2 regions of the Rossellomorea sp. LjRoot5 genome follow, and region 1 is predicted to be linked to the other one. Evidence: riboswitches for the same ligand, from Rfam matches in the RefSeq annotation. Region 1 holds a riboswitch; the other holds the start of a gene.
What was found. A riboswitch is a leader RNA that binds a small molecule or an ion and turns the genes downstream of it on or off. The one in region 1 is predicted to bind cyclic di-GMP.

Region 1 (6,197 bases):
GACCGCTGGTGGAACCCGGCCGTCGAGAACCAGGCCACCGACCGTGCCTACCGGATCGGCCAGAAACGTTTCGTTCACGTGCACAAGCTCGTTTCATCAGGCACCCTTGAAGAAAAAATCGATGCCATGCTCATGAAAAAGCAGGCTCTGAACGACGAAATCATCCGCAGTGACCAGTGGGTGACGGAATTGTCGGATCAGGATCTGGAATCGTTGCTGGTGTTGGAATAGATGTTGTTGTTGCCTCTTTCCTTTTATGGGAAAGGGGTTTTTTTGAGGAGTTATTAACTATCAAATGGTTATATTTGGAAAAATACGCAATAATTGAAATAATGACGCAATTAACAATGGAAATGACGCAATTAATTTGAAAATGACGCAATCACTCAAGAAAATGACGCAATTAATCTCATAGCGAATCACCACACACTCATACAGCCCAATTTCTCATAAAATAAATGCCTGAAACCGGTTCAAACTAGGGATTCCCTCCCCCAGTTTCTTAGTATCTCTCAAATTCGTCTCATTACATGCCAAAACCTGTACAAACCCACCTCCTCTATTAATCTAAAACGATATCACGTCTTCTAATTTTCTTTTTTTCAATTATAATTACACAAAATGATTCACCATACCAAATAAAAAAAACACCAGCCTCCCCTCAAGGAAACCGGCTCAATATGAAGACAAAAAGGGGAATATTTCACTTACTAACCGCTATACATATTTATGTCTAATGAGGCAAATCAGGGGCATCGTGCGGGTGACCATTGGAATTTGAGACAGAGTACTTATAGGTTGGATTGACGCTTATGGAAAGAAATCTGGTTGAGGGTTATAAAAGATCAAGATGAGGTTTTCAAAACCGGGTTTGGATATTCGTATCCTTGTTCAAGGGCGGTTACCCGTTGAGATAAGTAGAAGTTTTCGACATTGACTCTTGCTACTTTTTTAATGAGATCTTCCGTCATTTTTTCCAGTCGATCGATTCTTTGTTCAAGTTCTTGCAGTGTGACCAAAACTCCATCTCCCTTTTAAAAAATTAGAACGGCAATTCGATTGGTTCTTTCTTGCTCGGTTCAGGTGTAACCGGGGATGCCTGCTTACTGTCCAGGAAACGGACGTTTTCAGCGACGACTTCGGTGATATACGTCCGCTTCCCTTGATCGTTTTCAAAGTAACGTGTTTGGATGCGGCCGGTCACCCCAACGACGGAACCCTTCCTGCAGTACTTTTCCGTATTGTCCGCTGCACGGTTCCACATCGTACAGAGTACAAAGTCGGCATCAGTTTGGCCTTGCTGATTCTTATAAGGCCGGTTCACGGCAATCGTCACGCTAAGTACTGATTTTCCCTCCGTTGTTTTTCTCGCTTCCGGATCTTTCGTCAGTCTTCCCACCAGGGTCACTTGGTTGATCACTTGGGTTCATCTCCTCCTTTCTGTTAAGGTGATCTCATCTTACTTCTATGTGCAAATCTTGTAAAATCGTGAATTTCCGAAATTAGAGGTAAAAACGGCTTGAATTTCGGAAATTCGCCTAGGGAGATTTTCCTCTTTTTCATTAAAATCATGGTCAAAAACACAAAATTGCATCTTTCGTCATTTTTTTCATTTATAAATGTATTAGGGAAACAAATCCCCCCTGTGATATAATTTGATAAAACCTTTAAATGGGAGATGTTCGTTCATGAAAACCTTTAAAGTGATTTCCCTTCAAGTAGTGGAGAACGAGGAACTGCATGACTTCGAGCTTGTGGACGGTCTGATCATCAATAAAGAAGACGGTCAGAAAACATGGCTTGTCGAAACGTATATGTCGAATGAATACATCGAATTTTTCCAAAAGGCTCAGCAAAGCAAAGAAGACTTGGAAATCCAGGTCGTGATTTCCCATGCAGCCAATGATCCTGCTGCCTTCATGACATCCATCCGTTGTATCAAAGAAATGGATAAACATATCAGCATTATGTTTGAAGGAAAATTGAAGAAACAACGGAATGAATATGCGGAGATACTGCTTGATGACTTAGTCCAGAAAGGGTACTCCGGGGATGAACTCGTTCGTGAGTTCCGTGAGAAGATGGTATCTAAGCCGAGGATTCCGGCAACGGCAAAGCCGAGCATTTAATAATACGAATATATGTAATTTCTTGTCGAATTATTTATGATATAATTATATTTAATATTGTGACTTCAAACATGAAGTCTTTAGGTAGGTGTCCCTGATGATTGGAGAGAGAGTTAAGAAATACAGACAAGAAAAAAGAATGTCCATGACGGAGCTCGCTGAAAAAGCAGGCGTAGCTAAGTCATATTTGAGTTCAATTGAACGTAACCTTCAACAAAACCCTTCCATTCAGTTTCTGGAGAAAGTTTCAGCGGCTTTAGGAATTCCTATGGATGCTCTATTATACGATCAACCCGAGGATCAAAACATTGATCACGAATGGATGAAGATTGCAGAAGAAGCAATGGATTCTGGAATCACCAAGGAACAGTTCCGGGAGTTCATTGAATTTAATAAATGGAAATTAGGCAATAAATAAAGTCTTGCGAAGAGTTCGCAAGACTTTATTTATATTACATTATTTTATATCCGGCCTTTACTTCCTGGGATTGCTTTTGTAAATACTCCCTGATTTGTTGCTTAGATATTCCTGCTTCCAAGGCTTCTTTCACTAGCTCAACCCATTCTTGGTCCAATTCTCTATTCCCCAAATTGTTTCCCTCCTAAAATACAGTAAACGTATTCCAGGCAATCCAGCCGCCATCGTATTAATATGCGTTTCAAATTCACGTTGATGTCTTTCATATGTAGTCTTCCAGGAAATTGATTTACTATTAATACTTTAGACCTGTGACTTTGCGTCCCCATTTTTCAATGGGTTTGCCTTTTTCTGCCCTCACTCTTCATCGCTTTTCGTTATATCAATAGTACCATCTTTTTTCAAAATTTTTTGTCTATTCAAAGAAAATTTTTACACTTTTTTCCTACAAGTGAATGCTTTATTCGACATTATCCAAGTTTATTACTAAATAAATTGTTGTATTCTTTAAAAGCATAAAGATATTTGTCGAAATTCAAAGATATTTATTGTTCATATTCTTTTCATAAGCTTCTAACTTTTTTCGGAGTGGGATAAAATCACTATGCCTTAAGAAGGGCGTATAAAATGGTGCTTCAGTTAAGTCATGACCGCAAGATGGGCAAATCCAATCACCTGTTTCAGTGCTACTGAATGAAGAGCGAGTACATCGATTGCAAACTTTTTTATACATTTATCCACCTCTCTAATGTTATGATCACTTCGTTCTTATTAATATATTCATTTTGTTCTGTATAAAGAACTTTATAAATTAACTATAGTCTAATTTCCATAAAAATGAAAGTCTGGATTTTTTATTTTTATAAAAAAACAGAGGCAACTCATAGTCGCCTCTGTCTTACCCCATTACTCGTCCTTATTATCCTTATCCTTCATATCAATATCATCTTCTACAGCGTCTTCTTCAGGTGTGTTGTTATCCTTCGCTGCATCTTTGTCGCCTTGCTTGTTCTTGTCTTCTGACTCAGGGTAGTTCTCTTCATTCATGTCCCCGTTGTCGTTCATATCGTTATTCTCATCCATGTTGTCGTTTTCTTCCACTGGTGCTTCGTCTTCCGGAGGAGGCTCCTGGTTGGCGTTACATCCTACAAGAAGGAAAGCGGCAAGTGCAGATCCACCAAGGATCGATAGTAACTTTTTGCTCATGATGTATGACTCCTTTCTATGTTGGTTAATGTAAGACCGTTACGTTGGTCTTTTGTTAGCTTTCCCGGAAAATGAATTAACTTGCATATGGAATCATTTTTTCAAGGTAAAAAAAGCCGGATTTGACGTGAAATGAATCACATCAAACCCGGCCGCATTATACCTGATTACTCTTGCTTATCCCCAAGAGCAAACATCATCTCTAATTCACAAGCAACTTCACCATCAACGGTTGCAACACCTTTTCCTTTACCGATCGGTCCTTTAAAGCGGATCATTTCCACTTCAAGTCGGAGCTGATCACCAGGCTTTATCTGACGCTTGAAACGGCATTTGTCAATGCCCGTGAAGAACGCCAGACGTCCACGGTTATCCTCGACCTTCAGCATCGCCACAGCTCCGACCTGAGCCAGCGCCTCGACAATCAGCACGCCCGGCATCACAGGGTAATCAGGAAAGTGACCATTGAAGAACTCCTCATTCGCCGTCACATTCTTGATCCCGACCGCTTTCTTGCCTTCCTCCACCTCTAAAATCCGATCCACCAGCAAAAACGGATAACGATGGGGAATAATCTCTTTAATCTCATTAATATCAAGCATAAATAATTCCTCCTACCAATATGTATGTACACCTTATTGTACAGAAACTGTGGTTGTAATAGCAACAGGATGGGAGGGACGGACCTCGAAATCCGCCCTAATCCCCCAAGGAAATCCCTTTATATCAACATTTCTCCTCAAAAAAGGCATCAAATTCGAGGTCCGTCCCTCCCAACTCCAAATTTGCAACGATATCTACGTAAAAAAAGGGACGGACCTCGAATCACAAGCTCCATCCGCAACGAAACCCTGTTATATCAAGGTTCACTGTCGTAAAAGCTAACGATTTCGAGGTCCGTCCCTCAAAAATTATTTCTTCATTACGATATCAATGATATGCTGCCAGGTTTCTGCTTTGAAGACGTCGGCAGCGTTGCCGTTGCCGATGCCAGCGAAGCCGATGACGGCACCGAGGACGAGGCTTCCTGCAAGAAGAAGGATGAACAGAAGGATTCTGAGCCAGATGGGAAGCATGCGAACACGCACCCAGCGTGATGGCTTAGTTTCGTCCTTTTGCTTTGCCTTTTTTTCTGTTTTTACTGATTCTCTTGTCACTTTTTCTTGCAGTAGCTCTTTTTCACTCATAGCATTTAACTCCTTTTAGCGTATCCCATTTACAAGGCCCATCATTTGATCTGCAAGGGAGATCGATCGCGCCTGGAATTGATATGATCGTTGAACACTCAGCATGTCCGTCATTTCTTTACTGATATCCACGTTCGATCCTTCTAACGAATTCTGAACCATGGAAATATCAGATCGTGCTCCACCCGTGACGTTGGTCACCACTTCATCTTCCGTGACGCCTAGTTCATCCAGGTTGTCTGCAAAACCTAACAGGTTCCCGCCAAATTGCTCCAGAAATTGAGATTTTTCAACGGTCACAACGCCGAGGTTAAATCGTTCTTCTCCCCCACCGGCACCTGTAACGGTCAGAACCCCGTTATCACCAAGCTGAAAGGAAGAGGCATCCTCAGAAAACGTAATATAGTTATCATTCTCATCCAGTACCGGCAGCCCGCTTCCGTTCACGAGCATCATTTCCCCGTTCCCGGTAGGACTCGCAGAGAATGCTCCGTCCCTCGTGTAGCGTACGGCACTCGAGTCTTCATCAGCCGCCAGCACCTTGAAGAACTGACGGTCGCTGGTCAACGCGAAGTCCAGAGAGCGGCCTGTAGCTTTCAACGACCCCTGATTCAGGATCAGCTGCGCCTGTGAAAGTTTGGCACCGTTCCCTTCCCTGACTCCAAGAGGGGTTAACCTGCCTGTTTCGAACTTGTCTACGCTCTGATTTTTCACCTGTTGCACAAGCATCTCGGAGAAAGTTGCATCCCTGCGCTTGTATCCATTTGTATCTGCGTTCGAAAGATTATGACCAATCATATCCATCTGTTTCTGCAATTGGCCTAATGTGTTGGTTGCTGTAATCATCGTCCGATTCATGACACGTTCTCCCCTATTATAAGGTATTCAGTGACGAAATTCATTTACAATACTTGCTATCCGTTGACCCTGCCGATTTCGTTGGCTGCCTTTTCCATACTCCGGTCATACGCCTGAAGCACTTTCTGATTGGCTTCGAAAGCCCGGTACGCCGACATCATGTCGGTCATCGTACGGGAAGCATCGACATTGGATCGCTCCAGAAAGCCCTGCTTGGCAGCAAAAGAAACATTCTCTTCTTCATACGCGTCCGGAAGAACTGCAGTACCTTCTGTGGCAAACAGCCCATCTCCCTGCTTGACTAACAGGTTCGGGTTATCCGAGTAACCTACTCCCAATGTTGCGACGGCATTCCCATCCACGACAATCTGACCATTTTCCCCGACCGTGAACTGATCG
Region 2 (6,197 bases), 4.0 Mb from region 1:
CTTTCGTTTGCTGGATTTCCTTCACTCCCTGAACAATCAGCTGCATGGCGATGATTGCGATCATAAAGGCAACGAGTGGAGCAATGACAATCCAGTACTTTCCAGTCATAAGTGAATTCTTCGTGGAACTGATCAGGCCCGACCATTCAAATGTTCCTGATTTCGGAGGATCCGGGACCAGACCGCCTGTTATGATCGTCCCTCCCAGGAAAAGATGAAATAATCCAAGATGGACGAGGATGAGAAGCGTCTGGATGAATTGCTGCCCCCATATGATGAACATCCGCGGTGCCAGGTGAGGGAATAGATGCGTCCAGAGCAAATGCTTGTTGCTCCCCCCGAGGAGCTTTGCTGACAGGACAAAATCCTGCTTCCCTATTAGTTTCAGTTCATTTCCAATTAACACAGTGGTCAACGGCAGTACAAGGATTGTTAAGACAACGGCTTCGAACACCAGCCTCTCAAAAATCGAGTGATCCCACCCTAACACAGGCAGCCCCCAAAGGACCGGTCTTAATAAGAGATAAGCGATAAGACTTAAAGGGAGAAAATGAATGGAATCCACCACCCGGTCAAGCCAGTTCTTCCTGCTTTCTTTTAAGTGAAAATGATAGGCAATACCAAGATAGAAGCCACCGATCACCCGCAGTGAAGCGACAATCAAAGCAAACAACAGGGTATACTTTGCCCCTACAATAAGCTGATCGAGAATACTGTAACCGAAGAAATCGGATCCGAGGATCATGTCCCCAAATGGTTTATGAGGAGGGGCACTGATGATCCGCCCCTCTTCATTTTTCATAAATTGAATTTGTTTGATTGGCTCTTCTTTCAACGCCGAATATAGGAAACTGACGGCAATCAAGCCAAATATCACACTGAATCCGGCAGCGAACTTGCCATTATGCATATGCTGCCACCACAGCCTGCGGATGGTTGAAAGAAAGCCCCATATCTTCCATTCAGTCCACTTTGTTTTATCCCGTTTATATTTCGTATGATCTTGGCTGCTCTCGTGATTGATCCACAGATAGACACCTTGATACACGACGAAAAAAGGTGTGTAGATCATAATCAATGAGATGGCAATTACCATCGGCCTGAAATCTTGAATGATATAATAAGTGATTCCCTTCATATTGAAAATGGTTTCAATGATGAATAAACTGGACAGCATCCCCCATATGATCAGCTTTCCATGATAGAAAAGACTTGGTGAAATATTTTTCAAAACATGTGAAAAGAGGATCCGTCCCCTCGACATCCCCTTACTCTGGGCAAATTCGATGTGAGGCTTCAGCAACTCTTCTTCCATAATGAAGATGAGGATACGGAAGAAGGAGATCATCGGAATGATGGACAGCGTAATCATCGGGGCAAGAAAGATCTTCTCCTCCCCGAACTCCGTGAAATTCATCAGTTCCACTCCGAAATATTTAAATACATAAACAATCATAAGTTGAAGCATGAATGCAAACATTAAATCAGGCACCGTCTCCAAGAGATTTAGTGCTTTCTTAAGAGCCCGCGTGATCGGTCTCGGTAAAAACACAGTCAAGACGGTAAGAATAAAGGCAGTAGCAAGCCCTATGCCCAAGGCTCCCCCGATAATTTGCAGAGAATACAGGTATGGTCCCCAAAGCATATCGAGGAAATCGACGGTAATCCCCTTATAGGAATAACTCCAATTGGCCCCATCCATAAAAACAAAGATGAACTTGATAAACTCCTCCAAGTAGCCTACAACATTATATAACCCTCTCTCCCTGAATACTTCGGGAGCAATACTCACGGCTAAAATCCCCATTAGACCGAGAATATAGTAAAAGATGAACCTGGTCGGAAACTTGAGATATTTCATGAATAGAATCCCCTTTATTCTCTTTTTCCTCAGTTTAATAGAAATGTTAAATTTTTTCAATTTTATTTCAAGTCTGACAATTTGGTAACAAAAAGAGTGACTCCTCTAAGTCAGAGTCACTCTCCCGGTCTAAGCCAATAACCGGCTCGGCTTTCCTAAATAAAAGCCCTGTCCAATCGTTATCCCGATTTCCCTTGCCACCTGCATATCCTGTTTTGTTTCGATTCCCTCTAAGACAATCAATGTATCATTTCCGTAGAATTGGCTGAAAAAAGAGAGGAACCGCTGTTTCTTTTCATCCTGTGCCAGGTTCATGGCGAAATAGCGGTCAAGCTTGATGATTTCCGGTTCATATTCAATGGATTTCTTAATGGAGGATGTCCCCTGCCCGAAATCATCTATCGCATACCAGACGCCATATTGCTTCAGTTCCTTTAAAGACTCTTTTAACAACGGATTCTGCCAAAGCTCTTCTGCACTGGATTCATTAATTTCAAGCACGAGCCGTCCTTTAATATCAGGGTGGCGATCCATAAGATCGGAAAAATAGGTGTGAAAGCTCGGGTGCAAGATCGTGGTGATATAAATATTGAGAAATAACTTACAGTCCTCAATCCCGTTTCCCGAAAAATGTTCAAGGGCTTTTGAAATGGACAGAGTATCCAGTTTGTACAAGATATTGGCCTTCATGGCCGATTGAAATACACTTTCGGGATTTTCATTATACTTATTTCGCAAAAGACCCTCATAAGCATAGAGGGTTCGATGTTCACCCATATCATATAATGGTTGAAAATCATGGTAGATAAAGTCGTCTTGGAAAATAGTAAAGATGTTCATAGGACCCCTATACTCTCTCTTTAGTTTTGGTCTTGCCTACAAAAAAACCACACAAAAACGCATTATCCGCGTTCGCATGTGGTCGGTTGCGCTACTGGCTCCCCTAAATGTAAGCGCCCATCTATCATTTAGGTTCAAAGCCCCCAGTCGAATGGTCAGCTTATAAAGATATTTGTCTTATAAGAAAAATATACCACATAACTAGTACTTATGGGGTGTATTTTCTAGAAATTATTAGAAAATTCATAAAGAAAGACCTATCTTGATACAAATGGATTACCACTAATCCAGAACCGCCATGGATAATCCCTGGCTTCCCCCGTGTTATCAATCCCTATTCTTTTCCCTGCCGAGATGTTTTCAGGTTGATACCCCTCTGTAATCATGAGCGGCGGTTGTAAATAACTCCCCCCATAATCCTCCATGGTAATGCCTAGTGCCTTCGTCAACTTTCCCGGCCCATTGGTCCAATTCTTCTTCACATGACCGGGTCGTCTCGCTTCCATAAGCTCTTGTCCATGGAGAGGCTCGACGGCTCTGATGAGGATCGCTTCAGGCTTTTCCCGTTCTCCGCTCACTACGTTGACCAGGCAGTGAGTATGCATGACGTATGTATAAATTCGGCCAGCTTCATGGAACATCACTTCCGTCCGCTTTGTACGCCTGTTTCCGTAACTGTGGGCGGCTCTGTCTATCGGCCCCATGTATGCTTCTGTTTCCACAATATAACCTGAAGCGATTCCTTCCTCCGTTTCTTTCACTAACACACACCCCAACAGTGATTTGGCAAGCTCCAGTGTCGGCTGCTCGTAAAAGGTTGGGGGCATAGGTGTATCTTTCATGATTTCACTTCCTTATCTACATTGTCTAATCTATTTGTACCCTACCACTGCCTATTTAAATCAAGAATCCACGATCGATGTCTAATGTGATGGTCATGGATTCCCCGCTTCGGTATTCTTGATTCCGATTACCCTACGCCTCTGGTCCCATTCAAAAATAATCCTATGGCTCATTGTGGTAGTCTCTCCACTGCTTTAAAATAAATGTATCAATTGGAAAAACAAACCAAAGTGAGGGATTGGAATGAAAAACGCATTTGCTGTCATGATTGCATTGCTTGCATTGGGGACGCTCTATGTCATCCTAAATGACAATACATCATTGTTTGCAAAAGAAAGTCAGTCAGGGGATCGGATTGAAGTGACGAATGAAATCAAACATATCGACCTGGACCTGGAAAACAGCGACACAAAAGTCATACCGACTGACAAGAATGAAGTACAGGTCGATATAGAGGGAAAAGGGACGATGACCTTAACCGGGAATGGAGATACGATTGACGTTGTGGTCAAGCATAAATGGTATGAATGGATCGGATTCAATCGCAAATCAAACGTAACGGTTTATATTCCGAAAGGGTATAGGAACAGCGTGGAAATCGATATCGGCTCCGGCAATTTCGTGATGGCTGGAGAATCTGATTCAAAGAAATGGAAACTTGATGAATTGTCGATTGACATGGGATCGGGGAATATGGAGCTTGAAAACGTCGAGACAAAACTGTTCGAACATGATGGATCTTCAGGGGATTTGGTCGTAAACGGCCTCACAACAGAGGATGGAAAAGTGGGAATCAGTTCGGGGGATGTGGAGTTATCGAACTTTGAAGGTCCCCTTGTAGGCGACTTATCCTCAGGTGAATTAACGGTCACCATGGACTCCTTAAAGGGAGACATGACATTCGATGTCAGCTCAGGTGGAGTGAAGCTTGATCTGCCGGAGAAAGCAAGCTTTAAACTGAAGGGGCAGGCAAGCAGCGGGGATATTTCCTGCAATCTTCCATTAAAGAATCAAAAAATAGAAAATGGGGATATTACCGGGGTCGCAGGCTCAGGGCAATATACCATTGATGTTTCAGTATCCAGTGGAAATGTAGATATATATTAATGAAGAGTGCCGGGAACCCCCGGCACTCTTTTAATTATTTATGATGGAATGGGCATTTTCCTTCAATCGGTTCTACATCGTCCCCAATAAAGTACTGCTTCCACTCACGGTGTTCCGGGTCCCCGTAATGACTGATATTCGGATGCGTTGGTAAGCCGTCCCATTTTTCGACCCGCTCTCTTACTTTTTCACGGGACATGATACCACCCTTGGAGGTACCCTCCAATCCTTCAAAAATCCTTCTTGGCTGAAATCCGAGTACTAAGCTATTCCCAAGGTCCCTCGTCTTTCGCTGCTTGTAGGCAGGGGCATTCCCAAACACGAAGAAAGGTTCCCCTGCAAAGGAAAAGGCCCACAAATGATGATCCGGATCCTCTGGATAATCCTCTGGCCAATCCTCCTTATCCTCACGATGAAGAAACTGCAGGATTCTCCAGAAATAATCCCTGTAATGAGGGACGGACCTCTCCTCCCTTTCAGGTTCCACAAATAAAAAGAATCCGTGACGGATCAGGCGCTCTCCTTCGGGTACATCAAACAAGTCGATGAACTCTTGAATCGTTTGGGGGAGATGCTCCCAGTTGTCATGACTGATATAGGAATACCGAAGCTCACCCTTCTTCTCTCCGGTCATACCGAAGTAACAAGGGAAAGTGCGGTCAGTAACAACCTCATGAAAATTCTTATATTCTTCTAAAACCCATTGAGGAACAATCTCCGGGTTTGTCATATCTTCTTTTGTCAGCAATAAACTGTTCGTTGTCAATTCTTCCACCTCAAATTTATGTCGATGGTATGCTCTTCCCGAATTGTGACAAGTTAAAACAATTACTGACAAAATAAGCACCGCATTGCCATCATTAAAAAAGGTAAAGCGGAATCCGCTTTACCTTTTCTTTAACTCCGCCCCTAATTCCACTCCAAGTGCCACGATCGATTGATTGATCCTCCACACATAGTAGAAATGGTGAATAAGATCCACCTGGGACTTATGCCAGCTTGGAGCCTGGGTTTCAATTCTTTCCCGCTCGTGGTTTAAATCCCACATAACGGGAGCACTTCCCTTTTCTTTTAACAATTGCCGGAGCGTCTCGATGTTTTGAGAGATTTTTTCTTCCGTATCTGAAAACGCACTATTGAGTTCCTCTGAAACCGTTGCCGGCACCTTTCGATGGGAGGAAGCAAGCAGGTGCTTTGCGTAATAATTAATGGCCGTTACCACCGTGATCCAGCGCCCGACTCCCGACCTCGTCAAAGATCCGGGTCTTTGCAGAAGGGATTGTGCCTCATCCTTGATCGTTTGGAGCTTCTGATCGAGATCAAATGCCTGATCTGTCAACGCTTTATCTTCCGGGACCGTAAAGGTTTTAATATAGGAAGAAACATATCCTTGAAGATCTCCGAAGAAATCATCAAAGCTATCGGCGACTTTGTCTTTTGTTTTTTTTGGAAATACAAACGCTGAGACAATCAGGGCAATCACAGCTCCTGCAATCGTATCGATGACACGTGCCCCCATGAGCTGAATGCTGATTCCACCGAGGAG

Region 2: another riboswitch for cyclic di-GMP. It lies ahead of ACSQ2E_RS21735 (EAL domain-containing protein); the one in region 1 lies ahead of ACSQ2E_RS01280 (anti-repressor SinI family protein).

What each region holds. Positions count from the first base shown of each region.
Region 1 covers NZ_CAXUQN020000001.1:240,121-246,317, reverse strand. The annotation lists gene ACSQ2E_RS01305 (DEAD/DEAH box helicase) at 1-231, shown strand, start outside; gene ACSQ2E_RS01300 (hypothetical protein) at 846-1,019, opposite strand; gene ACSQ2E_RS01295 (single-stranded DNA-binding protein) at 1,043-1,420, opposite strand; gene ACSQ2E_RS01290 (YwpF-like family protein) at 1,689-2,129, shown strand; gene ACSQ2E_RS01285 (helix-turn-helix domain-containing protein) at 2,227-2,547, shown strand; gene ACSQ2E_RS01280 (anti-repressor SinI family protein) at 2,582-2,719, opposite strand; cyclic di-GMP riboswitch class I at 2,753-2,903, opposite strand; gene ACSQ2E_RS01275 (hypothetical protein) at 3,454-3,753, opposite strand; gene fabZ (3-hydroxyacyl-ACP dehydratase FabZ) at 3,921-4,355, opposite strand; gene ACSQ2E_RS01265 (DNA-directed RNA polymerase subunit beta) at 4,665-4,940, opposite strand; gene ACSQ2E_RS01260 (flagellar hook-basal body protein) at 4,956-5,798, opposite strand; gene ACSQ2E_RS01255 (flagellar hook-basal body protein) at 5,855-6,197, opposite strand, start outside.
Region 2 covers NZ_CAXUQN020000001.1:4,257,277-4,263,473, forward strand. The annotation lists gene ACSQ2E_RS21730 (ABC transporter permease subunit) at 1-1,861, opposite strand, end outside; gene ACSQ2E_RS21735 (EAL domain-containing protein) at 1,991-2,701, opposite strand; cyclic di-GMP riboswitch class II at 2,773-2,853, opposite strand; gene ACSQ2E_RS21740 (DNA-3-methyladenine glycosylase) at 2,959-3,543, opposite strand; gene ACSQ2E_RS21745 (DUF4097 family beta strand repeat-containing protein) at 3,788-4,651, shown strand; gene ACSQ2E_RS21750 (YqcI/YcgG family protein) at 4,686-5,381, opposite strand; gene ACSQ2E_RS21755 (FUSC family protein) at 5,538-6,197, opposite strand, start outside.